One region of the Desulfoluna sp. CYM3A genome, then DNA from elsewhere that is predicted to be linked to it. Evidence: riboswitches for the same ligand, from Rfam matches in the RefSeq annotation. Region 1 holds a riboswitch; each other region holds the start of a gene.
The links. A riboswitch is a leader RNA that binds a small molecule or an ion and turns the genes downstream of it on or off. The one in region 1 is predicted to bind cobalamin.
Positions count from the first base shown of each region.

Region 1 (7,020 bases):
GACGGGCACCAGGGCATTTTTCAGGACATGGGCCCCTAAGATGCGCCCGGAGAGGCCTGTGACGCATGGCGTACCGGACGTGGGGGCTGGAGAGCAGGTCCAGGACCGAGGCGCGGACCACCCTCAGGGTGGTGCCCACCTGGGAGACGGCCAGCACCCCCACGGGCATGATGAGATGCCGCAGGCTCCCGCTGCCGAAGCTGGGGAGCCATTTCAGGCGAACGGAAAAGATCAAGATCATCAAAAAGGCAAGGTAGACACTGGGCACCGAGGCGTTGACGGCGGCCAGGGACCGCGTGCCCCGATCAAACCACCCCCCTTGAAAACAGGCGGCGGCCATGCCGCAGGGCAGGGCGATGAGGGCGGTGAGGCCAAGGGAGAGAAGCGCCAGCTTCCAGGGTAAAGGGGAACCGCTGGCAAATCTCCTCCATGACGGGGACCCCGGTGCGCAGGGAGCGCCCGAATTCCCCCTGGCCACCTGGCCGAGCCAGTTGGCGTACTGCCGGTGGATGGGCATGCGAAGGCCTTCCCGGCTTCGGCCATCTCGGCGATGACCTCAGGGTAGATGAGCTGGGAACCGTAGCGATCCAGAGCGATGATGGTGGCCGGGTCCCCGTCGGTCAGCGGATGGAGGATGAAGGTGAAGGTCACCACCCCGAAAAGCACCGCCACCATGGAGGCCAGCCGTTTTGCAAGGAAAGGGATCATGGGGCCGGCTTACTCCTTGTCGGGGCGTGCCACACCTCCTGGAGGGAGCCCACCCACTCTTCCGGCGGGAAGGAAAAGCCGGAAAGCCCCTTGTTGAAGGCGGCCACCTTGGCCTCGTTGACGGCAAAAAGGATGATATCCTGTGCATCGATGAGGGCCTGGGCCCGGTTGCCCAGCTCCCGGAAGGCGGCAAGGTCCGTGGCGGCGTCCCGCTGTTCCAGCAGGGCATCGAGGGTGGGCAGGTCTATATGGGCCGACCAGCTCCCCTTGCTGTGGAAGGTCCCGGTCATGCCCAGGTAGAAGGAGGGAATGTTGGGGTGGACGGCGATGTCGAAGTCCATCTGGTCGAGGACCTCAAAGAGAGATCCTCTCTCCTTGGGCCGGATCGTTGCCTGAATACCCACCTTGGTGAGGCCGTCGCAGACCAGGGCGGCCAGGGAGGTGCTTTTGGAAACGGTAAAGGAGACGGCCAGAAGGGCGTTGGCAAACTCTCGGATGCCGTCGCCGTCGGTGTCCCGGATGCCCTCGGCGTCTAAGATGCGCATGGCCTCTCGGCGATCCATGGCGGGCAGGGCCAGGGCCGGATTCTGGAAGGGGGCCTCGGGGCCGAAGGGACCCGGGCAGACTGTGGCAAGGCCGCCCAGCACGGTGTTGATGGCCTCGGTGTCCATGGCAAGGCGCAGGGCCCGTCTCACCCTGGGGTTATCAAAGGGGGGCCGGGTGTGGTTGATCATCACCAGGCGCGTTCCCCAGTTGCTGCCGTGGGCTGTGTGGATAGAAGGGTGGTCAGGGCGAAGGTTCTCCTCTCCGAAGCTGGCCCCGGGGGCGTGGCCGGAGAGATGGATGTCCCCTGCTTCCAGGGCGATGGTTCGCGCCGCTGCGTCGGGGATGACCTTCCAGGTGATGGCCGTAAACGCCGGCTGTCCCTGCCTGAAGTCCGGGTTGCGCGTGACGCGGAACTCCCGGAGGCGCCGGTAGTGGGACTCATCCCACGCGTAGGGGCCGGTGCCGATGGCCCGGGCCACTGCAAAGCCGGTGGCCTTTTTGGACCCCATGGCCGGGGGCATCTTTGCCTTGGCTTGCCCCATGGCCTTGCCCTTATTTCCCATGGCAGGGCCTGCCGTGGCCGGGGCGGGCTTTGCGCAGACGGGCGGGGGACGGGGCCACGATGCCGTACCCGCTTCCGGCCATGTGGAGGAAAAAGAGGGGCAGGGGGCGCTTCAGGTGGAATCGGACGGTGAAGGGATCCACCACCTCCACATGGTCCAGGGCGCTCCACACCGCTTGCCAGTTGGTGCGGCCCAGGGTCTTGGCGTTGACCTTGACGGCGGCCGCGTCAAGGGCGTGCCGTCGTGGAATCGGATGCCCTTTCCGAGGGCAAAGGTGTAGACCCTGGCATCCTTGGAGACCGTCCAGGAGGTGGCAAGGCAGGGGACGGGCCTGCTCGCTTCATCCAGGTTGACGAGGGTTTCGTAGATCAGCGCGGCGGGCTCCCACATGCCCAGGGGCTGGGAAGTCCCCGGCTGGGTGGGGTCCCACCCGGTGCCCACCACCAGTTCGTGGGAACCGTTGGCTTGGGCCCGGTGCAGGGGGATGCTCACCGCACACAGCAGGCAAAGGGCAATGCAGGAGGCCGTTCGGGGTTCATCAAGGGGATTCTCCTTTGGTTTGAGTGACCCTCATGATTTCGTTGCCTCCGGCGGAACCGCCGGAGGCCTTTGGCTTGATCGTATTGTTTTTTTAGAATGTGTAGTCTACGGCCACCCACCAGGCTCGCTCGGGGCCCAGATTGGCGCCATGGACCTCGTAGTCTTCGTTGGTGAGGTTGGTGACGGCGGCCTGGATGCCCAGCTTGTCGAAGAGCTCCAGGCGAACACCGAGGTCTGCTACCACCCAGTCGTCTACTGTGATGGCCGCTTTGCTCATCATATTTTTGTAGGCCATGTAGGTCATTTCGCTGTTGTAGCGAAGGTCCAGGGAGGTGGTAAGCCGTGCCTTAGGCGAGAGGGCCCGGGTGGCCATGAGACCGGCGTTGGCCTGGTGCAGGGGGATGTTGGTGAGGCGCCCGGTCTCTTTGTCCACGGAGTGGGTGTAGGTGTAGTTGGCGTAGAGCCCCTAGCCATGGCATGAGCTGGCCGTCTGCTGATACTTCAAAGCCGTCGGTGGTGACTTCATCCAGGTTTTCATACCGCATGACCCCATGGTTCATGGGGGAGGAGATGAGGTCTTCGGCCTTGGAGTAAAAGCCGGTTAAAGAGAGATTGAATTGCTTGGCCAGGCGAAGGTCCACGCCGAGGTCGTAGGACCAGATGGTCTCGGGCTTCAGGTTCGGGTTGGACTGAGGGCACCCCGGGCATCATCATCCAGGTAGGGGTATAGAGTTCGTTGAGGTTGGGAGCGCGGAAGGCTTTTCCCGCGGAGGTCCGGAAGCTGACGGTGTCGGTGGCGCGGTAGAGGAGCCCGACTTTGGGAGAAAAGGCGTTGTCGGATTCGGAGTTGGCATCGTAGCGCATGCCGAGGGTCAGGGTGAAGGCATCGAACAAGTCGCTTTCGCTTTGGAGGTAAAGCGCTTGGTTGGAGAGGGACTCATCCATCTTGGTGCCGACGAGGGCGCCGTCTTCTTTTTTGTTTTCCCATTCCCCGCTGAGGAAGTTGGAGTCCACCCCGGCGGTGAGGTAGTGATTGTCCCCTGCGGCCATGCCAGTTTTGATCTGGATGCCCGTGTCGCGGCCCCAGTACTCACGGGTTCCGTAGTCGAAAGAGTAGGAAGAGGCGCCGCCGCCCATTCCTCCCATGCCTCCGCCGCCACCTGAGGAGCCGGCCTTTTTGGAGATGAGCTCAGAAATGGCATCGGATTTGTCATAGTTGGTGTACACCCGAAAGTCCAGGTCCACCCGGTCCGCCAGGGTGCTGGCATTGGCATTAAGGAAATAAAAAGTCCGTTCGGTCTCTTTTTCCCGTTCGTGTGGGTTGGTAATGGGTGTACCCGTTTTCCGATTCGGTCAAGGCCAGGTTACCGCTGAAGGAAGGGCGGGTCTCGTCGGAAAGGTCGTAACAGAACTTGCCGAAGAATCGCTGGTCGTCGTAGGCGGAGTGGTCGCTGATGTCGGTGAATTTTCGGTCAAATGTGTCGGTGGTGTTGTTGTAGGAGTAACTGACCTGCTGGTCCCGCTGGTAGAGGTTGTCGACCTGGCGGTGGCTGGTGTTGAGGGTGTAGGCCAGCTTGCCCTTGCGGCCCGATGCCTCGACACCGGCTTCTCGGAGGCCGAAGTTTCCCGCCTTGACCCTGGGGGTGACCTCCACCCCATCGGTTTGTTTCTCTTTGGTGATGATGTTGATGACCCCGCCCATGGCGTTGCTGCCGTACAGGGAGGAGAAGGCTCCTTTGACCACTTCCACCCGTTCGATAGCACCGGTCTGGATCTGGTTGGGGTAGATAAAGCCCGTGAGGGCCGAGTTTGTGGGGACACCATCCACGATGAGGAGGACGCGTTTGCCGCTGCCGACGCCCCGGATGTTGATGGCCATGGGGGAGGTGATACCGAAGTCCGAGGGACGCCTGATATCTACACCGGGAAGGCGCCTTAAAATGTCATCCACGTTGTTTGCCGGTGCTGTTTTGATCTCTTCTTTTGAGACAATTTCCACATCGGCGGTGACTTCATCCGGAGACTTGGCGTTTCGTGTTGCGGTGACCACCACTTCATGAAGGTTGGAAGTGGCTGTGTCGTCTGCAAAACTTCCCGCAGGAAGAAGCAGGGCGGCAGCCAGGAGAGGGGCTAGAAAAGTACGCTTCATCTTTTCTCCATTGGCCGGTGTTGCCTGGAAAAAAGGGGGCGTGGCATCGTGGGCTGCTTCAGAACAGTCGCCCTACACACCACGTCGACCTGTTTCAGGCAAAAGCCGTCGCGTCGTGCCGGGACAAAAAAATCCCGGATCATAATGAATAAAAATGATCTGGGATTCCCTGATTTCTTCCACAGATTATCGGTGCACCTTTCCCTTGTCCACGGAGAAAGGCGCCATATGGCATTCAGGCAGGTATTCTGACTCTCGGGTCATCCTGAGTCTAACCCGCGTCTTCCCGGCATGAAACATGCCAGTGACATGTATGCAGCGTTCGTCTCCGATCACAGCGGCGGGCCCGTCCCTGATTCTCACAGGGTTCCCTTTTGGCCTTTTTACAGGCACCTGAATGGTGTGTATCTTGTTTGCGAAGTTCCTAAAATAGCTGACATGAGGAGAATGTCAACCATGATTTTTCATTTATGAGAGAATTTTTAAAGAATTATCCCCACCGAAGCATTTTGCTTAACATATATCTTCACAACGATAGATATAAATGAACAGTTAGAGCGACTCAGTCCGTTGTCAGCACGGGGCCTCTTTTTTTTCTTTTCGGGCGTCCAGGGTGGTCCAGACGGTGGCCAGGAAAGATCCCGACAGGTTGTGCCAGAGGCTGAAGATGGCGCCGGGAAGGGCCGAGGCCGCGGTGAAGTACTTGATGGAGAGGGCCACGGCAAGGCCGGAGTTCTGCATGCCTGCTTCGATGGCGATGGTTCTGCATGTTTTTTCATCGAGCCCCAGGAGCTTGGGAAGGCCGTAGCCCGCTGCCAGGCCGCATCCGTTGTGGAGGATGATGGCCAGGGTCAGGGGAAGGGCCAGGGTGGAGAGCCTGGGCTGGTTGAGGCCGATGATGATGCCGATGAGCCCCACGATGGTCACCACCGAGATGAGGGGAAAGACCGGCTGGATTTTTTCCAGGTGCTCCTGAAAGAGGGTGTTGACGAGGATGCCTGCGGCCACGGGAACCACGACGATTTTGAGGATGCTCAGGAACATGGGGAGCATGGCCACGGGCACGGTGGCTCCCACATAGAGCTGGGTGAGCAGGGGGGTAAGGAAAACGGCCAGGAAGGTGGAGGCTGCGGTCATGACGATGGAAAGGGCCACGTCTCCACCGGCCAGGAAGGCCACCACATTGGAGGCCGTGCCCCCGGAGACGCTTCCCACCAGGACCATGCCCACCATGAGCTCGGGGGACAGGCCCAGGGCTCTGGAGATGAGAAAGGCGGCCAAAGGCATGATGAGGTACTGGATGGAGACGCCCAGAAGGATCACGTGGGGGCGCTTGAGGGGCTCTTTGAAGTCCCGGGCGCGCAGGGTGGCACCCATGCCGAACATCACCACCATGAGCAGGGGGACGATGAGGGGCTTGAGCTGGGCAAAGTGCTGGGGAAACCGGGCTGCCACCACACAGATGAGAACGGCCCAGACCACAAAGAGTCGGTTAAATCGTTCGATCCACTTAAGCATGACACGTGTACTCCTGATAAAAAAGTTGGGGCTTTGTCACGACCCGGGGCGCTGACAGAAGCGATGGGGTGGAAGTGAATCGTGACCTGTGCCTTTGGGCCAGATGATGGGCAAAGGGCACTTGGGTTTGTAGACCGGTTTGAGACGTCAAGTAAACAAGAATTCCAGAGGGCTGGGGTGTCATGCCTTGCTGTGATGCGTGGACGGGGCATGGGATGTCTATAGGGTGGGTGGGAAAGGGAAGGCAAGTCGTGGAATCAAGGGCAAATGCACTTATTGCTGAAGAAGCAGCCAAAGGGGCGGTTGCGGCACGCTTTGCCTTGTAGGGGCGACGCATGGCGGTGCAATGGGCTAAGATTCCGGAATGAAATGATTTCAAGCGTGGAGGCTGAGCCTCCGTGCCTCATTCCCAGGCGGAGCCTGGGAACGAACGGTACCATATCTGTGGCCATAGCCAAGCAAATCGTGTTTTCAGAAGAATGAAGAGGGCCTCTCCTGCATAAACGGTTGCCACTTGCCACACCCCACGCGAATGCTCCGAAAACGTTTGGCATCATGTCTGCCTTCAAGCATTCGCCATCAGGTTTCCAGGTGCCCCCACCTGGCCGCCGGAGGCTTTTTTAAACACGTGCTCAGCGGATTTCCACAGAGCACCGGACAAGGGCTTCCCGGGTTTTGGGGAGGAACCGGATCCCGGCAAGGCTGGGGTACTGGCTGGCCAGGATGCGGGATCGGGCTTCCACGGAGGCGCCCACCAGGAGGTTGAAGGCCACGGTGGTGACGTCCCGGTTGTCGGGGGAGGCCAGGGGCGTGTCCTTGGTCCAGGCGTTGAAGGCGCCGATGGCGGGCCCACACCAGATCTGGTAGTCCCCGGAGCGCTCCGGGATGCCCCGGATGGCCCATAGTGAGGCCTGGCCGAGGTAGCTTCGGAAGATCAGGGCCATGCGGTGCTTGGGGTCGGACTGGGCCTTGGCCAGCTGGGAGGGGTCCCGCTCT
Region 1 is NZ_CP186556.1:4,915,250-4,922,269, reverse strand. Features, by position in the region: gene ACOYW1_RS24910 (ABC transporter permease subunit) at 1-42, opposite strand, end outside; partial or broken gene ACOYW1_RS24905 (hypothetical protein) at 128-340, opposite strand; gene ACOYW1_RS24900 (hypothetical protein) at 241-708, opposite strand; gene ACOYW1_RS24895 (ABC transporter substrate-binding protein) at 705-1,817, opposite strand; gene ACOYW1_RS24890 (hypothetical protein) at 1,807-1,959, opposite strand; gene ACOYW1_RS24885 (ABC transporter substrate-binding protein) at 1,929-2,309, opposite strand; gene ACOYW1_RS24880 (hypothetical protein) at 2,449-2,790, opposite strand; gene ACOYW1_RS24875 (hypothetical protein) at 2,705-2,998, opposite strand; gene ACOYW1_RS24870 (TonB-dependent receptor plug domain-containing protein) at 2,892-3,614, opposite strand; gene ACOYW1_RS24865 (TonB-dependent receptor) at 3,631-4,506, opposite strand; cobalamin riboswitch at 4,728-4,918, opposite strand; gene ACOYW1_RS24860 (bile acid:sodium symporter family protein) at 5,080-6,024, opposite strand; gene ACOYW1_RS24855 (PfaD family polyunsaturated fatty acid/polyketide biosynthesis protein) at 6,657-7,020, opposite strand, start outside.

Region 2 (7,020 bases), 1.5 Mb from region 1:
AGAAGCCGTGGAGGATCCTGACGTTGATGAGGACTTCCCGCAAAATTACGAGGTGGAGATCACACGGGGATACTACGATGAGAACGACGCCTACGATGATTTTCTCGTCTACAAAGAATTTGCAGCCGAAGGAGACCCCGATTTTCCCGCCGACGAGTACGTCAACGCTGTCAAAGTGTCCCTGACTGTCAGAGAAGCCCTTCTTATGGGGGAATTGGAAAAGAAAAAAAATGTCGACGTCCACGTGGCTTCCGTGGCGTTTCGGCGGCGTTTCGGTATCCTGGCCCACGGGGAGAACCAAATATCGGACATTCGAAGCCAAGACAATTTTGCAGAAATCAGCTTATATTCAGAAACATGGGAGCGTTCATGCAAACGGAGATGTTGCATTCATCAGGCCGGTGGAGATAACCGGTAACACCCTCGTCACCGCAGGAAGAAAAATCGTCAACTGCCGCTCAGGGCTCCAGGGAGCACGACCAGTTCTGGATGTTCGCCCCATTGACTGGGACTATTTTAGAGCCAACGGCATCGTGTACACCGTAGATCAATGGCCTGAAATTGACGGAGATTATGATTGTAAGTCAGAAATACCTGTCGAACACGGCAATACCCTCTACCGCCATGGGCTTGATAATAAAACTGATTATGTATTCGGCCTCCATCGTGGAGACCATAATGGCCAAATATACTATTTCAGTGCTGAAAACGCTGATGATGAGGCGACTTTGTTTCTTTTCGCAACGTGTAGCGACAACGATTACGATGCCTATAATTTTACTGTTGCCTCTGAGCTTAAAATTCACTTTGACGCAAGGGGAAATGCCCTTGATTTCACCATGGGAGGAAACGGCCATGACAGCGCATACATATATTGTAGAAAAGATATCGGATCGCCTGAATGCGGCAGTTTCAGCCGCATTTTTCTTGATGGGTATAAAGGGGTTGTGTTCCGAACAGAAAAAAACTTTTCTGTTAAGTACGTTGACACAAGTTGGAATGGAGTTGCCACCCATGAAAACTTTTTGAATATCATTGCACAGGGCAAATTCTGTTCAGAGGGCACACTTCTGGCATATTCTCATCAGAAAAGAACTATATCAACGGCACCTTCGGCCCCCCCTGCAGTGCGGCCCTTCTCATGCACGGCCGCCTTGAGCTATCCGACGATAAGATCCATTAATCCCAGCCAATGGTAAAACCCACGGCCCGTAGGGTGCATTTATGCACCATGGTCAAGACATAGCAGCCTTCCATATGCCATCGACATAAGCACGCCTGAAGTCTCCGGGCCAACCGAGACCTCTTACTTGCCCTTATCATTCAAGTCAGTCCCTTCACGGCATTCACCCCGACACCACCTTGGCATGGGATTCCCCCCGTTTCCGGGCAGGAAACTGCCCGGTGCATATTTTTTTGAACTCCGACGGGGTATAGCCTTCGAGTTTGCGAAAGACCCTGCAAAAATAGGATTGATCGTTGAAGCCCACCTGGTAGCAGGCCTCCGACACGTTGAGGTTGTCCGCCATGAACAGTTTTTTCGCCACGTGGATTCGCCGCATGTTGAGGTACTCTTTAAAGGACATGCCTGTCTTGTCCTTAAAAATCCGCGAAAAATGAAACTTGCTCATGCCGTTGGCCTTGGCGGCCTCCTCCAGGGTGATGGGATTCATAAAATTCCGGTCGATGAAATCGATGGATTTTTGGACCTCCAGGGCGGCGCACCCCGGCATGGACGGACCGGGGCCTTCGGCGGCTTTTCCCTGGTACAGGCTCTGGTAGGCGGTCCAGACCCTATCCAGGGACATCTTATAAAAATAGGTTTTCAATGCCGGAAACGTCTCCAGCATCTGATGAAAGGCCTCGCGCCTGGCCATGAGCACAACCCCGGGAATGGCACCCACGGCGCTGGAAATGGACATCCCCTTGGGTTCAAAGGACATCAGCCCGAAAAAATCCCCGCGCCGAAGGGAGCCGAAGGAGAGATCCCCTCCGGTAAACCGCTTGATGCGAAGCTCAATGCTCCCGGACACCACAAAGCCAACCCAGGTCGCCACTTCATCCTGCACAACCAGTTTCTCCTTCTCGGCGAACCGATAGGACTGAAACGCCGAGACCACGCGATCGAGGGCCTCAGGAGAAAGCCTGCCGAAGGGCAGGTGCCGTTTCAACAACTCTCGTTCATTCATCGTGCTACCTGCTTCAAAAAAGCCCATAAAAAAACCCCATACCGATGCATGCATCGATATGGGGAACCGTTTTCATCCTCACCACAGACTCACACTCTGCACAAGACCTTCCTCGAGGCCTTCGGAACGATCATGGATCATTCCTTTCCGTGCCGATACATCCAGGCAGGTCTTCTGACTTCCCCCCCTTTCAACGGCCTTCCCGGTTTGACCCAGTGGCACAACGCGTTGAAAGGTTTGCAGGAGTTACAGCGGCGGGACCGTTCCCGATTTTCACGGGATTCCCTCTTAGCCCGGGTCTCGGGACATCACGAGACCGGGGAACCTGAACGTCAAACAAATTTTTAGGTTGTATCAATCTATATTTATGCAGCGTTAAGATATGACATCGGGAGCCCACCCCTGATGCATGCGGGAAACATCTCATCCGCAGGGCGTGTATCGTACCAGGCAATCTATTTCATCACCTGAGTAAATGAAGTTATAATGACCCCACCGTTGATTTGTCAAGGAGAAAAGCAGCACACGGACCAAAGATAAATTTCGACAAACACAGGACAATATGCACGTTACCGGCAAGTATCACCCTTTGTTTTCCAACGAAAGCAGCCGTCCCCAGGGGACGGCTCACGGCAAGGTCCGTTAACCACCAATGCTGGCGGCGAAAGTCTCCGGCGAAAAACCCGGGATCGACGAACTCGGCCCACCGCCCTTTTTCCCTTGCGCTCCCTGTTCCACCCACTTTATATAGAACCGAAACGATTCGAAGTAACCTTTAACACGCAGGAACCGTCTTCATGCGCATTCCCTTAGTATTTGCCCTGGCCCTTATCTTTACCCTTGCCCCGTTGTCCTTTCCGGGGGCTCACCCCCATGTTTTTATCACCAGCCGGATGACCCTTTGCTTCGAGGCAAAGCAACCGGTTCGCCTGGATGTAGACTGGGCGTTTGACGACGGCTTTTCAGCGATGATTCTGGAAGACTACGACACCAACGGCGACGGGATCTTCTCCCCCAAAGAGCTGAACACGCTTAAATCCGAGGCCTTTGATTACCTCTCCGAGCAACACTACTTCACCTTCATCACCCACAGCGGAACCAAAAATCACGCCGTCACCATTGCCTCTTTCAACTGCGAGGCCCAGGACGGCATCGTGGTGTATCGCTTTTCAATCCCCATTTCCCCGCAGCCTGAAAAGGGAGAGCCTTTGCGGCTCAGCCAGTACGACCCCACCAACTACTCGGCCCTCTTTCTCTCAGAAGACGCCCCCCTCTCCTTCTCCGGGGATGTGCCCCAGGGCATGGGGTTCACCTTGAGGGAGAACACCGAAGAATCATACTACTTCGGCATGCTTCACCCTATTGAAGCCGTTGTTTCCATCTCCGGTAAGGAGTAACACCCATGACCCCACACATCCGCTCTGCAGCCTCTGCCCTCTTCACCTGGGTTCTTTTAAGCCCCCTTGCCGCCCACGCCTTCGGCCCCCCGGATACTGCGCCGGGCCTTGGGGCACGCCTCATGCACAAGCTCATCCTCATCCAGTTCCAGATGAGAAACGAGATGGCCGCCACCCTGAAATCCTTTGCCGCCGCCCCGGACCTCTTTGCCCTGGCACCGCTTTTGGGACTTGCCATCCTCTACGGTGCGGTTCACGCAGCCGGTCCGGGCCACGGAAAGGCTGTTGCCACCGCCTACATGCTCCACGGGAACCGCAAGGCCAAAGACGGGGTCCTCTTCGGCAACATCGTCGCCTTCAGCCACGGCCTCTCCGGGATCCTCACCGTGCTGTGCATCAAAGGGTTCCTTGAAATCCGTATGACCACCGGCCTCAAAGACGCCACCCGGCTCACCAGCCAGGTGAGCTTTACCCTTGTCATCCTCCTGGGGCTCTTTCTCCTGCTCTCCGGCATCTACGAAGCGGCACGGCCCAAGCCCCACCAGGAATGTGCCCCAAAAACCGGAGGCCTTCTGGCCGCTGTTGCCTTCGGCATGGTCCCCTGCCCAGGTGTCGTCACGGTCATGCTCCTTGCCATGGGCCTTCACCTCACCCACCTGGGCATCCTCATGGCCTTTGGTATCACCCTGGGCATGGCCGCTACCATCTCCGCCGCCGTGATCCTCGTGGTGGCAGGAAAAAACGCCGGACTGAAGACCACCTCAGCACGGCCCAGACGCCTCCCGGGAATCCTTACCGCCGTCTCCGGCACGGCGCTCACAGCCCTGGGGGCCTTGATGCTCACCGGGCTTTAACCCTGATGGGGAGCAGAGCCCATGGACTCTTATCTCTCGAAACGCCTCGCAACCTATGACAAATGGCTCAAGGCACGCAGGATCTCTCATTCATCACGGGTGATTCCCGTCTCCGAATCGGTTCAGGAAAAACAGTGGGTGCTCCCCACAGAGCAGGTAACGGAGATCGTGCGCACGGCAAGAGTCGTAGCGGTTCAGGCGTGCGAATGCAGGGTCCGATACAAACGGTGTAACAACCCCCTTGAGGTCTGCCTGCTCTTCGACGAAATGGCCGAGGCATGCATTGAAAAAGGGGAAGCCCGCCGTGTTGAGTTTTCTGAAGCCAAGGAAATCCTGAAACACGCCAACCGATGCGGCCTCGTTCACCTGGCCCTGTACAGGCCGGACCATGCGCTGTATGCCCTGTGCAGCTGCTGCCCGTGTTGCTGCCATGAGCTGCAGATCATTCGCGACTCCGGGCGAAAGGAACTCATCGCCCACTCAGACTATATAGCTGTCACGCAGATGAACGATTGCGTTCACTGCGGGGAGTGTGTGGACCGATGCGTGTTCGGAGCCCGTATTTTTGAGAACGATCAGGTGGTATTTCATCCCGATGCCTGCACAGGCTGCGGCCTCTGCGTCACCACCTGCCCCGTCGGGGCCATCTCCCTGGTCGAGTCAACACGGCCCATGCCCCTTTCATTCCCCCGGACGGACTAAACAAAAAAACACCTCCCCGGGCCCATGCCCGAAGAGGTGTTTTTTATGCACAGAGCCGTAAACAACCGGCCCCGAGGGAGGGCATCATGTCTTGTTGTTCAACGTCAGGACGCTCTCGGCGATCTTGACCTGCTTGTCAATGCCGCTGGGGTCGCTCACGATTTTGTAGAACTTAAGGGAGACGCTTGCCGTGCCCGAGATGGGCAGGTCCCCGAGCCAGATACAAAAATCCAGATCCGTGTCAAAGGTCGCCGTGGTGCTGGCGTTGAGTTCCTTGTTCTCCACGGGCCCCCGGTTGACGTTGAATCCGTCGAAATTGCTGCTCGCGATCTGGAACTCCCCGTCCATGGGGTACTCCCCGCTGAACACAACCTTGAAAACCAGGTTTTCCGGAGCCGAGAGCTGGCTGTAGGCGTAGTGGGCCTGAAAATCCGGGGCGTCACTGACCTGCGCTGCGATATCAATGGCCACATCCCCGTTTTCATCCGGGGCAACCGATGTCACGGCTGCGTAGCTTGCCGTCTGCTTACCGGCCAGACTGAAGAAACTTCCCGTGGCCCCGGCGACCACATCGATCCCCTTGAACCTGATGGTTGCGTCTATGGTATTCATGGCCTTCTCCTTTGCGTGTTATAGGGTCGAAAGAGTCATGGCATGCCCATGGCCGTGCCTGTCGTTAAATCAGGTCAAAGTTGATGTTGCCGCACTCCACCTCCTTGCCGATGGGAATGTCCCGGGACGTGGCGTGAAGCTCGTTGTGGGCCAGCCACTCCAGGACCTTGGGGTGGGGCTCGTCATGCATCATGATGGGCAGGGCCGTTGTGTAGAGGCTCAGGGTGTCGTCGTCGGTAACCTCGTTGATCTTCAGCTGCCACTTGGTGTCGGAGTTGGGGGGGATGCCGTTGAACCACACGCTCACGGAAATATTGGTCATGAACTGGGCGGGCAGGTACCAGTGCCCCCCGATGTTGTCGTTGGGGTTGGTCACATCGGCTTTGGGTTTTGTGAGGGTGTCCACGGGGTTGTCGTACCCCGGAGGCAACTCGATGACCGTGCCGCTGGTAAACTGGAAGGACCACCCCACAGGCACGTTGGTGCACTTGATGTACAGGTTGTACAGGTGCGGAGGATCCACGGGGTCTCCGGGGATCTGGATCTTGTGGCCTGTGGTCTGGGTGAGGTCCGGGCTGTCTGAAGCCACGTAGACCGTATTTCGCCAGGCCCAGTTTCCCCTCTGGGCCAGCCAGTCGGACCAGGCCGCGGCGCTCTCGAAGTTATCCTCCGGAACGCCCTCAGAGGGGTCGATGGAGTCCGACGCCTGGGCCACGATGCAATAGTGGGTATCGGGGTCCGGCGTGGTGGGTTCCCAACGAAAAGCGTCTTCGGTGTTGGCCACGATATCGCCCTTGTTCTCCGCCTTGACCTTTACCCCGTCCGCGTTGGACGAGGTGCGCATGTAGTTGTCCTTCCAGATGGACGGCAACAGGATCAGGTTGCTCTGGGCCCAGTAGGCGTGCAGGAACTTCTCCTGGGCTGTGCTGCTGATGTTCTTTGCCCGGATGTAGAAGTAGTTGCTCACGTTGTTAAAAATCTTATTGGAGTACCCGTTGCTGTAATTGGCCGGGTCCACGTACTGATCGGGATTCTCCGGGGGAACGGAACCCGAGCAGATCACGTCCGGAGAGCTTGAGGTCACTTTCCTGGGCAGGCTCCCGTCGTCGGACAATGAGGTTCTCAGGAGCAAGCCATCCCATGTTGAGTCTGCCATTTTGACGCCTCCTTGGTTGTCTGTTGGTGGGGTAAGCCCCACATCACAATTGGTCTGCTTCGTACTTCTCGATCATGTAGCGCAACAGGTCCTCCCTCAGGGTGAGCAAG
Region 2 is NZ_CP186556.1:3,389,850-3,396,869, forward strand. Features, by position in the region: gene ACOYW1_RS17385 (pilus assembly protein TadG-related protein) at 1-418, shown strand, start outside; gene ACOYW1_RS17390 (hypothetical protein) at 330-1,199, shown strand; gene ACOYW1_RS17395 (helix-turn-helix domain-containing protein) at 1,347-2,189, opposite strand; cobalamin riboswitch at 2,337-2,533, opposite strand; gene ACOYW1_RS17400 (DUF1007 family protein) at 2,987-3,586, shown strand; gene ACOYW1_RS17405 (HoxN/HupN/NixA family nickel/cobalt transporter) at 3,592-4,440, shown strand; gene ACOYW1_RS17410 (4Fe-4S binding protein) at 4,462-5,142, shown strand; gene ACOYW1_RS17415 (hypothetical protein) at 5,227-5,754, opposite strand; gene ACOYW1_RS17420 (hypothetical protein) at 5,819-6,910, opposite strand; gene ACOYW1_RS17425 (LamG-like jellyroll fold domain-containing protein) at 6,954-7,020, opposite strand, start outside.
Region 2: it holds a riboswitch for cobalamin, as region 1 does, so the genes downstream of both, ACOYW1_RS17395 (helix-turn-helix domain-containing protein) here and ACOYW1_RS24865 (TonB-dependent receptor) in region 1, are expected to answer to the same signal.

Region 3 (7,020 bases), 1.9 Mb from region 1:
GCCAGGGACTCGGCCCCGGCGTGCTTGGCCAGCACGTTGATGGAGGCGCCCTTGATCACGAAGTTGTGGACCATCTGCTCGGTGACCTCCTGGGGAAACAGGCTCACACCCTCCTCCACCACGCCGTGGTCTCCGGCACAGGTCACCACCACCTTCTTTTCGAGCTTCACATCGATTTTACCGGCAATGGCTGCAAGGCGGGCGGACAGGGGTTCCAGCACCCCAAGACTCCCCTGGGGCCGCGCCTGGTCGGCCAGGCGGGCAAGGGCAAGCGTCTCAATCCCGCGATCGATCCCCACAATGGAACCGATGGTCTTTTCGAGCAATGTCATTCAGAACCCCTCCTCAATCAATCCAATCAAAACATGCGCCCCCATGATGCCAGTGGTTGGAGACATGGCACCATGGGGACCAAATGGTCGTTCGTAACAAATCGTCTTTGTAGCGATTCAACTTGCCTCCGGCGGGACCACCGGAGGCATTGTAAGCTGAATGGCTACACGTCAATAACCCGTACCGTTGATCACGGGCGCAGCCCGTCAGCGAATGCGACAACCCGAGGTACGAGGGCTGGAGCATTCGCGAACCTGGGTTACCCCTTGTAGATCTTGTCGCCTTTGATGTCGGGCTGGAAAACCTCCATCCCTTTTTTCATGGCGCAGAAGTCGCCGCACATGGTGCAGGTGTCTTCCTGCTCGGGGGTGCGCTCTGCACGGATGGACTTGGCCACCTCCGGGAAGAGCAGGTGTTTTTCCAGATCGTCCCAGCGCATCTCGCGACGGGCCATGGCAGCCAGCTTCTCGGTTTCGCGGCGGTTGGGGTACTTGGCGATATCTCCGATGCGGGTGGCAAGGCGGGTGGCGCGCACACCCTCACGCACATCCTGAACCGTGGGCAGGGCGGATCCTGGCGGGGGTGATGTAGGTCAGGGTCTGCGCCGAAGCGGGCGGAGCTGGCCGCGCCGATGGCCGCCGTGATGTGATCGTACCCGGCGCCGGTGTCGCAGGGGATGGGGCCGAGGACGTAGTAGGGGGCGTTGCCGCTCATGCGCTTTTCAAGCATGATGTTGCCCTCGATCTCATCCAGGGGCACATGGCCGGGGCCTTCCACCATCATCTGGCAGCCCATCTCGCGACCCAGCTCGGCCAGCTCGCAGTTGATGATCATCTCGGCCATCTGGGCGCGGTCGTGGCTGTCGTGGATGGCACCTGCACGGATGCCGTTGCCAAGGGAAAGCACGGCGTCGTATTTTTTCATGAGGGCACAGACGCGGTCGAACTGCTCGTAAAGGGGGTTTTCACGCTTGGTGGCGTCCATCCAGGCCACCATGAAGGTACCGCCCTTGGAGGCAAGACCACCGTACCGGAAGCCCTGGGCGCGGAGGCGCTCAATGGTGTACTGGTTGATGCCGCAGTGGATGGCCATGAAGGAGAGGCCGTCGTCGAGCTGCTGCTCAATGAGGTCGAAAAGGTATTCGGGGTCGAGCTTGGAGGGATCCTGATACTTGCGCCCGGTCTCCTTGAAGGCCTGATAAAGGGGCACGTTGCCCAGGGGAAGGTTGGTGGCTGCCAGCACCTCGCGGCGGACAAGGTCCAGGTCCCCCCCGGCGGAGAGTTCCATGAGGGTATCGGCGCCCTCTTCCTCTGCGGCCAGGGCTTTTTCAATCTCGCTCTTGATGTCGCAGATATCGGAGCTGGTCCCGATGGAGGCGTTTACCTTGGTACGGAGGCCGGTACCGATGCCCACGGCAGGGCCTTTGTGCTTGGGGTTGTTGGGGATAACGATCTCCCCTTTGGCCACCAGGTCACGGATGACCTCGGGGGCATGCCCCTCTTTTTCGGCAACCTGCTGCATCTGGGGGGAAACCACGCCCTCCCGGGCCAATTCAATCTGGGTCTTGTCTACAGCCATTGTATCTCTTCTCCTTACAAGCATATCGGCGGACTCATAAAATAAAGTACCGCCACCATGATTCGTTCGGCCACCGACTCCGACGGCGCCCCGGTTCCACCCGGGAGATCACCCGATGCCGCCATGAAATCCGTCTGTCGAAAGAAAGCAAGGAGTACGAACAGACAGCGCCGGAATTTCATGATCATTCCCACCGGCACCAACCCGTGCCGGTGAAACGCACCGATTTCAGGCAATAAAAAAAGGGCTCTGAGGTACATAGATATACCTCAGAGCCCTTTGCCATCGAACTCGGTCACGTGAGTCTCATGCACGTCTTCTGACTTCCGGGGTAAGAGCTCCCGCCGCGCCTTCCCGCCCCCCTTCAGGAGAGGCAGTGACCGCTGGCATCTCTTCACATGATGAGGAGAAACCAACCTGCGCCGGGCCACCCGGTTACAGCGGCGGGACCGTCACGGATTTTCACCGTAGTTCCGTTTGCATGACACCGTATGACAAATTGAATGTGTACCCTGTTACCGGGTACTGTCCATCCTCTACACGAAACCGGCAAAGGGCGTCAAGGGGAAAAAACTCCGACGTCAAGGGTAGCGAAAAACACCTTGAGGGCGGTGTGAAGATGCGCTTTGCCCATCAAGGCCTTAAAAAAAGCATTCATTCAAAGAGAACGCTCAAGAAACGTTCTCCAAGATTTCAAATAGTTGGCACAACTGTTTTTACGCGTTCTTTCACTTTATTCGAGCACCTTGGTGTACCGGCTGTTTCAGGGCATACCAATAGGCTTCCCAAATTTTACGACTCCCCCAAAAGGGATTCCAGTCTCACCGCCCCATGTTCCCTCACAGCTCCATTTGGCCTTTATTTTACAATGTTGAAGCTCCTCCTACCTACATTTCGGCCTCAGATTCATGAATGCGTAAAAACATAACGCCCTCGTTACGAATAAGCCTATATGGAAATAAAATATTGACATATAAGCGATATTTCCCCTATGAAATGGTGATAGTGGAATTAAGGAATATTTAACCAACTTTGGGGGAAATTCATGAATCAAGTGACAGGGATTTTTAAAAAAATCGCTTCGGGAAGCCTGGTACTGCAGATTGTGATCGGGATCATTGCAGGTGTCATCCTTGCTCAGGTATCACCGGATACGGCAAACTCCGCAGGCCTGTTCGGCAGCTTGTTCGTCAAAGCGCTTAAAGCCGTTGCACCCATCCTCGTTTTTGTCATCGTCGCCTCTTCCATTGCCAACCAGAAGCGCGGCACCCACACCAACATGCGCTCCATCATCGGTCTCTACCTGGTGGGAACCTTTATGGCGGCACTCGTGGCCGTCACCTTGAGTTTTCTCTTCCCCACCAACATGACCCTGGTGGCCACAGACACGGCAGCCACACCGCCCAACGGTATCGGGGAGGTTCTCAACACCCTTCTCTTCAAAATCGTGGACAACCCCATCAACGCCCTGGCTACGGGGAACTTCATCGGCATCCTTGCCTGGGCCATTGCCCTGGGCATCGCCTTCCAGCATACGGGTGAAGCAACCAAGACTTTCCTGCACGACGTCTCCAACGGCGTCTCCAGCATCGTCAAGCTGGTTATCCGGTTTGCCCCCCTGGGCATCTTCGGCCTGGTCTCACAGACCATCGCCACCACCGGCTTTGAAGCCCTTTCCGGCTACACCCACCTGCTTCAGGTTCTTTTGGGTGCCATGCTCATCATCGCCCTCATCGTCAACCCGGCCATCGTCTTCTTCATGACCCGGCGCAACCCCTATCCTCTCGTGTTCACCTGCCTGCGTGAAAGCGGCGTCACCGCCTTCTTCACCCGCAGCTCCGCGGCCAACATCCCCGTGAACATGGACCTGTGCAAGCGTCTCGACCTCAACGAAGACACCTACTCCGTCTCCATTCCGCTGGGTGCCACCGTCAACATGGCCGGCGCCGCCATCACCATCACCGTGATGACCCTGGCTGCCGTCCACACCCTGAACATTCAGGTCGACATGGCAACGGCGCTTCTGCTGAGCATCATCGCCTCCGTCTCCGCCTGCGGGGCCTCCGGTGTGGCCGGTGGCTCGCTCCTCCTGATCCCCCTTGCCTGCAGCCTCTTCGGTGTTCCCAATGAGATCTCCATGCAGGTCGTGGCCGCCGGTTTCATCATCGGCGTCATCCAAGACTCCGCTGAAACCGCGCTGAACAGCTCCACCGACGTGCTGTTTACTGCTGCAGCGGATCTTAACGCCCGAGGCACCGCCGCAACTGAAACCGAAACCGAAACGGTTGCAGCCGCATAAGCTTCCGCACTTAAAAAGACAACACAAAGGGCCCCATGGGAATCGTTCCCGTGGGGCCCTTTTTTTGGCGGCTCATTTTTGATCGGACCCGGCTCAGCGGGGTACCAGGGGACCGTTAAAGGCTCGACGACTCAACCAGTTCAGGATCTCCGGGCTTCCAGGTTTTGTCGTAAAACGACTCCAGGGGGCCGTAGAGACGCAAAATCGTGTTCCACCCCTTGCCCGGCACGGTCTGGATCCAGTTATTCTCCTGGCCTTTGGGCGGCTTCGGGCTGAAGTAGATATCGTATGATCCGTCCTTGCGCTGCTTCAGGCCCTTCCGAAGGTTGTCGATGCCGGGAAAACGCTGGTCGGTCTGCAGCATGGCGCGGGTCTGGTTGTCATAGAGGGTAAAGGACCAGAAATTCTTGGCCGGTACGTCTTTGGGAAGGTTGATCTTGTAGGTCTTGCTTCCGTCAAGGGCGTTGCCATCCTTGTCGAGATAGGCAATGGCGTACTGCGAGCCCTTGCCCACGTTCTTTTTTGCCATGGCAGGGGTGATCCCCGTGGCATAAAAATGCATGTACACCCGGGAATCCAGCAACCGGGCACCATCCAAAAGAAAATCGTAGCGCCCCTTGATAAAGGGGTTTGTCCAGACACGCTCTCCCGGATAAAGGTAATGGCGTTGATCCCGGGGCACGGCCGTCAGGGCCCGTGCCGTCACCGAACCGATCTTGGCGGCATCGGTGAGAATGTTCTTCATGCGCTCGTCCGGTGCGAACTCTTTTCCCTTTTTAAGGCCGATGGAGGCAAGGAGCCCACGGATTTCAGGGTCAAGCCCTTGCACGGGTTCGGCCTGGATCTGCGCGTCGATCTCCTCCCAGAAATGAAAATCCATGCTGTGGATGGTGTTGTGGTAGGTACCGGATACATTCACGAATGCCATCTCCGGAGGGTTGCCCTTTTTTGACAGGGGGTAGATCCGAAACGCCTTTCTGGTTGCATCCACAGCCGGTTTGGGCGAGCCATCCACCTGAAATCCCCGCCAGATCACCCAATGCCCGTATGTGTCTGACCTTACCACATGGTACCCGTTCGGCACGTCCTTCCTGTAACCGGGCGGTACGATGAGCAGTTTCCCCCCCTCACCCTTGTCCGGGCCCGCGTTGCCGAAATCCACGACATAGTGAAACCAGGCATCGTTGATGAACCCCAGCACATTGGGCGGAGTCTCAATGACCATGGGCTCCTCACCAAGCTCCATCCAGGCCGCCATATATACCGACACGGTGTTCGGGGTCAGCCAGAGCGCTTTGGAGTCCATGAGATCTTCGAAGAGAAGGGCCGTGCTGTTTGCCGGTCCAAATGCCAGAAGCCCTTTTTCCATGGCATACATCGAGGCAATGGGAATGGTGGCCAGAAAGGCCTGGGTCGCACGCTGGAGATCAAGCTGGTCGTAGACCTTTTGGATCGTGGGCGCATCGGGAACCCCATCAAAACCGGTGAGCACCCCGATGGAGGTCTCCAGCTTGTCCGGCGTGGAAATGCCTGCGGGCACCTCGGTGGTCATCTTCATGGCAGCCTGCCCGTCCGAGGGCAGCCCAACCATGGTACAAACAAACAACAAGGCGAAAACCGGCAACTTCGTGCTCATGACGTTTCTCCTTGATTCATGGGGTTATGGGTCGTTTTTTCCTTTCCCGTCGCCCTTGGGGACACGGTCATACCAGTGAGGTTAAGCATGATAAGGCGAGGTTGTGACGGGCGGCATGGGGGAGACAAACTCAGAAGGGTTTATCATTAATTCAAGGCATATACACTCAGCAAGTATCTCACAGGCGCATTCACAGAGTCCAGCGCAATCTGTCCCTTCGTTATAGGGAAACACTGGCCATAAAAAGCGTGTCCCCTGTTATATGATGCTGTTTCCTGCCCCTCGGGTTTTCGGTGTACCCATGGCTGCTCCCCCCCACCTTTTTCAAAAATACTCTCCACTTATCCTTGACTCTCAGCAAACCACCATGCAAACATACCATACCGTATGGTATCAAATAAAAGGAGAGCGGCTTTGAGCAACCCACAGAACAACGAGAAGAAAAAGGCCAGGCGCAGCGCCGTTGAGTTGCTGGACGCCGGACTTAACCTCCTTGCGGAGCACAGTATTCAGCAATTGACCATTGATGCCCTGTGCAACACCCTGCATGTCACCAAGGGGTCGTTTTATCACCACTTTAAAGGCCGAAGCGACTACCTGGAGCGCATGCTGGAGCATTGGGTGGAAAACTGGACGGTGGAGAATATGCGACTGGCAAACACCGCGGGCAACGCGGTTGCGCGCTTCGATGCCATTGTGGAAAGCTCCAACAACCTGCCCCATGGCCCTGAAACAAGCATTCGGGCATGGGCACAGCGGGATGCCCTGGCCCTGCGATTTCTGGAGCGGGTCGATGCCATGCGCATGGATTACCTGTTCAACATCTTTTTGGAAGTCTCCGGTGATGCCGACAGGGCGCGCCTCCTGTCCCGTATCGGGTATTCCCTTTTTGTGGGCACGCGCATGGTGGCGCCTGCCATTGCCGGAGACGAGCGGGACGCACTCATCAACCTGGTGAAAAACGAACTGTACCACCTGCCAGCAACCGGCACCTGAAAACGGAGGAAACCATGAAACCTGAAATCCCCTGGTCGGACGTCGTATCCCTTTTCGGCAAAGTCACCCACACAGCCATCGCAACGGTGGACCCGGACGGCAGTCCCCGCGTCTCTCCCATCGGGTCCGTTCTTTTCACCGGAGAAAAGCAAGGGTACTACTTCGAAAAATTCCCCGA
Region 3 is NZ_CP186556.1:456,543-463,562, reverse strand. Features, by position in the region: gene cobT (nicotinate-nucleotide--dimethylbenzimidazole phosphoribosyltransferase) at 1-332, opposite strand, end outside; gene ACOYW1_RS02440 (phosphomethylpyrimidine synthase ThiC) at 593-868, opposite strand; partial or broken gene ACOYW1_RS02435 (phosphomethylpyrimidine synthase ThiC) at 991-1,854, opposite strand; cobalamin riboswitch at 2,204-2,429, opposite strand; gene sstT (serine/threonine transporter SstT) at 2,957-4,210, shown strand; gene ACOYW1_RS02425 (DUF1254 domain-containing protein) at 4,326-5,846, opposite strand; gene ACOYW1_RS02420 (TetR/AcrR family transcriptional regulator) at 6,261-6,842, shown strand; gene ACOYW1_RS02415 (pyridoxamine 5'-phosphate oxidase family protein) at 6,857-7,020, shown strand, end outside.
Region 3: it holds a riboswitch for cobalamin, as region 1 does, so the genes downstream of both, ACOYW1_RS02435 (phosphomethylpyrimidine synthase ThiC) here and ACOYW1_RS24865 (TonB-dependent receptor) in region 1, are expected to answer to the same signal.

Region 4 (7,020 bases), 2.7 Mb from region 1:
CGTGGAGGGTCACCCCCACCACCCGGTCCCCGGCTCCCATGACAGGGTCTGCGGCAGGGACGGTACCAGGGACACCACCCGTGTGGGCGGCTGGTCAAAGGTGACGGTACGGCCCGTGGAATCGGTGATGGTGACAGCCCGGGCAACGGGTAGAAAAACAAAGAGAAAAAGAGTAAGGACGGCCGCTGCCATCCCCCGGCGGATCCATGTCATGGTCGGGTTCCTGATTGCGTGGCGTAAACGATAATGACTCCGCTTGTCTCCAGCGGCCCTGCCGGGGCAACACGTTTGGAAAAATTGACAAACAGGCCTTGAATATGGGGGCACTCGATTCGAGAAATATCCGGGTTAGTCCGGTGCAGCCTCGTTTCCATCGGGAACGTACACCATGGAACCGTCTTCCAGACGATAGGCCACGCCCATGCGATGCCCTTCACCTTCCCCCATGGTTTTGGAGACCTTCAGCGCTTCGATTTTTCGCTTGGATTTGGTAATGATCTCCATCTCCCCGTTTTTGTTTTTTTTGACGATGGTCATCTCGCTCTCTTCGTTGAAGAGGTCGTGGAGGCGATAGGTGGAAAACAGGGTCACGATGAGCCCCACAATAAAGACCAGGCCGATGTCAAACAGGTTGGCCACCCCGTCCATGGGGTCCGAGGCCATGGGCCTCCCCTGATTCCCGCCCCCCACGGCGTAGCGTCGTTTTTTCAGGTACCTCATGCCGCCTCCCCGGCGGGTGCCCCTGTTGTCCCGTTGCCCGATGAGTCTTGCGGGGTTCCGGCCAGGGCTTCGGTGGCCACCTCCATGTTCAGGAGGTCCTCATCGGCCCAGCGGGTCTTGATGACGAGGAACAGATAAGCCAGGAGTCCCACGGCAAGGCCCACCACCGTGGTGGTAAAGGCAATGACCAGCTCCGAAGAGAGCATGGAAAGGTCCCCCTGTCCCAGGGCGGCCAGCCCCGTTCCCATGGGGATCAGTGTGCCGATGAGGCCCAGACCCGGCCCCACGCGAACCACCAGGCGATACATGTCAAGAGAGGAAAAGAGCCGGCGTGTGGTGTCCTGAAGGAGTCCCTCCACCTCAAGGGTCGAGGCGCCACCGTTTTTTTCCAGGAGGCCTTTGAGCCGGGCCACATAACGGCTGACCCGGGGCGTGGTATGCAGGTCATGGTCAGGCCTGAAGAACACATCCGGGCCGTCGTTTTCCACCGCCATGCGATGCCTTCGTACCCATTCGGAAAAAAGGGCCCCGGCACACACCACGGCCCAGAAGGTGAGAAAGGCCAGAAGGATCAGGACCGGGTAGAGAAGGGATGATGAGACCACATAGATATAACTTTTGATGAGAGCTGCCGTTTGCACGTACGAATCCTTAAAAAAACGTCAATGGGTATGGACAAAACGATCCAGAAAGATGCCGCCCCCAAAGAGGCAACATGCAACAATGGCCGCAGCAATAGATGCGTTTTCCTCGCCGCGGGCCGAATCGGCTGCGCCGGATGCCATGGCAAACACATCCGGCAACTCGGAGACATGGGGAACCACCAGAATCGTCAGGAGAAACCAGAGCGCCGCAAGGACCATCATCGTTCCCATGACGTGGTGAGGGGTACCGAACCGGGCCCCCAGGCATCGGGTGGTCAGAAAACCAACCGATGCAACGAGGACGAAAATCCCCCAGGCCATGGCGGTCATGCCAAAGGCATTCTCCGGGAAAAGCCCGATAACAAAGGCGATGGTCAGCAGAATCACCCCCATGCACACCGGGCACGGCAGGGCAAAGAGCAGCCATCCCCGCACGGGCCCTGATCCCTCGGCAGGTTTTTTCAGCAAGGCGGAGCCCCACACGAGGAGAAGCGAGGCCATGGCCGCGTGAACGGCCATGGCCCACTTCACCAGGTGTTCTACGATAAGGAGCTTGTTTAACAGATTGACACGGGTAAGGAGCAGGTAACACCCGGCGAACAGGAGGGTATAGGCCAGAGCCGCCACTGCGATGAAGGCAAGGCGGCGGCTCTTTCTTTGCGACCACCCGCAGGCCAGGCCGATGCCGCATTTGGCGGCGTACATTCCCATGGTAAAGACCAATCCGGCAATCAGGCTTTTCCATTCCATGGTACGTGTACTCCTTCCAAATGATACGGCAACGGAGTGGTCTCCGTCGGGTTGCGTAAAGCCGGGATGGAGGGTGCGGGCGTGAAAACAAAAAAATCCCCGCACCTGTAGGTTTAAGGTGCGGGGATCCGTATTTTCCCACAAAAAAAGCGTGACACACAATCTGTGCATGCATCGCGGCATATCTCAGCCTTTACCACGGGCATCGAGACATCTCCATCCAGGCAGGTCTTCTGACTCGCGGATCGTCCCGTCCGGCGCGCCTTCCCGAGTGCTTAACAACACCCAGTGGCATGGTGGCCGAAACAGTCCCCACTTACAGCGGCGGGTCCGTTCCCGAATTTCACGGGATTCCCTATTCTCTTCTCCCCTTGAGCCATGCAAAGGGAAAAGCACCTGAATTTCTCGTTTACTATTCCATAGAAATGTCCTATGTCAAGGATAATTTTCCCTGTGGGGAGAATCCGGCAATCAGGCTCGAACCCTTTGGATTCAAGCATATCCAAAGATATGCGCGGACCCGGTTTCGTGGGAGGTCATGGATAACATCATGAAAAATCGAGCCTTACGCACCCTTTTCCTTCTCGCTTTGGGCGTGGCCTGGTGCGGCCTCTTCGCTGCCCGTGTGCAGGCCAAAAGCGTTACCGACACCACAGGCTGCATCGTTGATCTGCCGGACGCCCCAAAAAGAGTGGTGTCCCTTGCCCCCAGCATCACCGAGATCGTTTTTTCCCTGGGCAAGGGAGATCTCCTTGCCGGGGTTACCCGATACAGCGACTACCCTGCGGCAGCACAGAAACTTCCCCGGGTCGGCAGCTATATCCGACCGGAGCTGGAGACCATTGTCTCCCTGAAGCCCGACCTCTGCCTGGCGGTGAAGGACGGCAACCCGGATAAAGTGATCCAGCGTATCAAGGCCTTCGGCATCCCCGTGTACACGGTCAATCCCGACGGTATCGACACGATTATCCGTTCTATCAATGAGATAGGCAACCTCCTTAATGCAACGAGTGAGGCCAGAGCCATCACCGATGCCATGGGCGCCCAGCTGGAGGCCATTGACCGGACCATTGCCAAGGCATCCCATAAACCCCGCCTCTTTTTCCAGATCGGGATCTCCCCCATCGTCTCCGTGGGCAAGAACACCTTTTTAAACGAAATGATCCGCCGGGCAGGGGGAGAGAACGTCGTCACCAGCAAAACGCCCTACCCCCGGTTTTCCAAGGAACAGGTCCTGGCCCTGGCACCGGAGATGATCATCATCACCTCCATGGCGAGAAACGACGACTTCGACACCATGAGACAGGAGTGGGCAAGCTGGCCGTCCCTTCCCGCCGTTCAAACCAACAACATCCATGTCGTGAATTCGGACATCCTGGATCGCCCCACCCCGCGTGTGGTGGAGGGCCTTGCCATGCTGGCGGCCCTGATCCATCCCACCCTTTTTGAGGAGGCGGCCCGGTGAACGACACATCCAGGGTACGGGGGCGCCTGCTGAAACGAATCCTCCTCATCACCGCCCTGCTCTCCATGGTTCTTGGGGCTGCGGTTCTCCTGGGCCTGGCCACTGGGCCTTCGGGTATCGACCTTACGCCTGTGGCACAGCTCGTAACGGGTGATTCCCAGGCAGACAGCCTCCAGATTGCCATCATCGAGCGCATCCGGTTGCCCCGGGTGCTCATGGCCCTGTTCTGCGGGGCAGTGCTCTCCTTAGGGGGGCTGGTTTTCCAGGCCCTTCTGGGAAACCCCCTTGCCGAGCCCTATATCCTTGGCATCTCCGGCGGTGCGGCCACCGGTGCCATCATGGGGATCCTTGCCGGATTTGCCCGTGTGCCGGGGGTCAGCCTCACCGCCTTTGCCGGCAGCATGGTCACCCTCTTCCTGGTGCTTGTCCTTTCACGGGGCGAAAGCCGGGTGGGCCGGGACGCCATGCTGTTATCCGGCGTCATGGTCAACGCCTTCTGCTCGGCGGTGATTATGTTTCTCATCTCCATTTCCGAAGAGAACAAGCTCCACGACATCATGTTCTGGCTCATGGGAGACCTCTCCTCAGCAGACATGCCCCAGGTGGGCATGGTGGCCCTTCTGGTACTGCCCTGCTTTGTGGTGATCTTTCTTCTCTCCCACAAGATGAACCTCATGCTCATGGGGCGCGAGATGGCAAGGGCCATGGGGGTCTCCATCCGGCGGACCACCCTTATCCTTCTTATCGCCACCTCGTTCATGGTCAGCGCCATGGTCTGCCAGAGCGGCCTCATGGGGTTTGTGGGCCTGGTGGTGCCCCACATCCTCCGGCAGGTGTTTGGTTCGGACCACCGGGTGCTGGTGCCTGCCACCATCGTGGGCGGAGGCGCCTTCATGGTGATCTGCGACCTGCTGGCCCGTTGGATTCCCCGGGAGGGAGAGATTCCCGTGGGGGTGATCACTGCCATGATCGGGGCCCCTTTGTTCATCATGCTTCTTAAAAGGAGGGCCCGATGATGATACGCAACAATGCGGCCACGGCAGCCAGCCTTTCCACCCGTGAACTCTCCACGGGCTACGGCAGCCATGAGGTGCTGACGGACATCACCCTTTCCGTTCCCCGGGGCTCCTTTTTTATCATCGCAGGCCCCAACGGCACGGGCAAAACCACCCTGCTGAAATGCCTGGCCGGGCTTTCCCGCCCTCGAACAGGCGAAGTGTCCCTGGAAAATACCCCCCTGTCCCGGATGACGCGGCGGGAACTGGCACGGCGCATCGCATTTTTACCTCAATCGGTGGAGAGCGCTTTTTCACTGACGGTACGGGAGGTGGTGCTCATGGGGCGGGCGCCCCACCTGGGCATGCTGGGCTTTCACAAAGATGAAGACATGGCCCTTGCCGAAGAAGCCATGGCCTTTACCGATGTCCTGCACCTGGCAGACCGTTCGGTGGAGGCGCTGAGCGGTGGGGAAAAACAACGGGTCTTTATCTCCAGGGCTGTGTGCCAGCAGCCCGAGTTCATTCTCCTAGACGAACCCACCTCGGCCCTGGATCTGGCCCATCAGGTGCGTGTCATGGATTTGATGGAGAGGTTGAAGGTGGAGCGGGGAACCGGGGTGGTGATGGTCTCCCACGATTTGAACCTGGCGGCCATGTATGCCGATACCCTCTGCCTGATCCATAAGGGCACCGTGTCGTCCTTGGGGTCGCCGTCCCAGGTCCTGGAAAAAGAACGGCTGGAAGCCGTCTACGGGTGCCGCCTCTTTGTGGAAGAGAGCCCGGCGGCCTCAAGCTTGCGCATCACCCCCGTCCCCGCTCGATTGAGCAAGGGCGTGGCGAGCCGTTGAGGGGGCTCACCCCTTGCCGGACGATTCTCCACCAAACTCCGGGTAAAGAAGGTTCCTGCACTCCGGGCAGATCCCATGGGAGAAATCCGCCTCGGAATGACGGGAGATGTAGGCCTCCAAAGGATGCCAGACGCCCTGTTTGTCCCGGATTTTTTTGCAGGAGCTGCAAATGGGAAGGATCCCCTTGAGGGTCCGGATTTCAGCCAGGGCTTTTTCAAGGTCTGCCATGGCCCTGTCCCGCTCAAGCTCGGCCTTCTTTTTTTCCGTGATGTTGATGACGGTCCAGAGGATAAAAGCTGGTGGCCCTTCGTCGTTTAACAGTGGGGAAATGCGCCCCTGGAACCACTGAAGGTCCGATGGCCCGCCCCCGGGGTTGTCTTTCAACGTGTCGGGCACGAGGCTGTACTCCACCACCTGGATGGTTTCCGTATCAAGGGTGAGATGAATCATGGAAAGGTAGTGTTCGGCCAGTTCCACGGGGAGCACCTCGTGAAGCGTTTTGCCTTTGAGATACGCAGGGTCATCGTAAAGGCTCCGCTCGATGCCCCCGAACACCTCCAGATAACGCCCTTTCCGATCCATGATAAAAACCGGATCCGGAAAATGTGCCACAATGGAAACAAGGTCCTGTTTCCCCCACGTTAAATCCTGCATCCCTCGTAACCTCCCCCCAGTCAGCCGAGACAGCGCGTTAACCCATGGTTCCCATGGTGTGTTCCCCCTATGTCGAGCCTGCCTGAACAACTCAAAGAGGTCAACCTGAAACATCTGGCAAGGCGCTCCGGACTTGCCTAAGGAACCATATTGTTATTGCCATTCATGACGAGTTTGTTTAATGTTTGCCCGAACGCGTGCCGTCATCTAATCAATGCCGCACGTCTTCAGGGTATCCTCCCTGAGGGATTGTTTTTGCCAGAGCCTTGGATGCCAAGTCATGTATGTAAACCCAGCCATCTCCGGAGGGATGCATGGAGATAGAACAGAAACGCTACCTGAACAGGACGCGCTTCACCTTTGAAAAGGAACGCCTGACCTACGCCATGGGTCAGGAATCAGGATCTCGGTCTTTCGGGGTGTATTACGCCGACATCCCCATGGAGACGACCATGGTGGAAGCACGAAATCCCTGGTTTCGAAACACAGCGGCCGTGCTCATGATCGTCTGGCTGTGCAGCCTCCTCACATGGTTTGTCGTGCCGTCTCAACAGGCGGGCCCAGCCCTCTACCTTCCCCTTGCAGCATCCATCTGCCTGCTCATCTACCGGTTTGCCTTCACCCGGTATACGGTGCTGAAAACCGAATCCGGGGAGATTTACCTGATCAACGACAATCGCTATGACGAAATCTTTGACGAGCTCATGAAGCGACGCAAAAGCCAGCTTCTCTCCTGGTACGGAGAGATCGATTACGCCAACGACCCCGGCGAAGAGATCCGCAAATTCCACTGGCTCAAAGTTCAGGGCGTCATCGGCGATGAAGAGTTCGAATCCATCCGCACCCGCATCGAGGTGTTCCACGGTCCCATGCAGGAGACTGATTTTATGGAGGGGCCGAGTATAAATTAGGAACAACAGGAAAAAAAGGTTATAGAAAAA
Region 4 is NZ_CP186556.1:2,185,626-2,192,645, reverse strand. Features, by position in the region: gene ACOYW1_RS11345 (TroA family protein) at 1-40, opposite strand, end outside; gene ACOYW1_RS11340 (hypothetical protein) at 10-213, opposite strand; gene ACOYW1_RS11335 (DUF2149 domain-containing protein) at 349-720, opposite strand; gene ACOYW1_RS11330 (MotA/TolQ/ExbB proton channel family protein) at 717-1,361, opposite strand; gene ACOYW1_RS11325 (DUF2162 family putative transporter) at 1,383-2,114, opposite strand; cobalamin riboswitch at 2,321-2,529, opposite strand; gene ACOYW1_RS11320 (ABC transporter substrate-binding protein) at 2,665-3,579, shown strand; gene ACOYW1_RS11315 (FecCD family ABC transporter permease) at 3,576-4,595, shown strand; gene ACOYW1_RS11310 (ABC transporter ATP-binding protein) at 4,592-5,425, shown strand; gene ACOYW1_RS11305 (PAS domain-containing protein) at 5,432-6,079, opposite strand; gene ACOYW1_RS11300 (hypothetical protein) at 6,394-6,990, shown strand.
Region 4: it holds a riboswitch for cobalamin, as region 1 does, so the genes downstream of both, ACOYW1_RS11325 (DUF2162 family putative transporter) here and ACOYW1_RS24865 (TonB-dependent receptor) in region 1, are expected to answer to the same signal.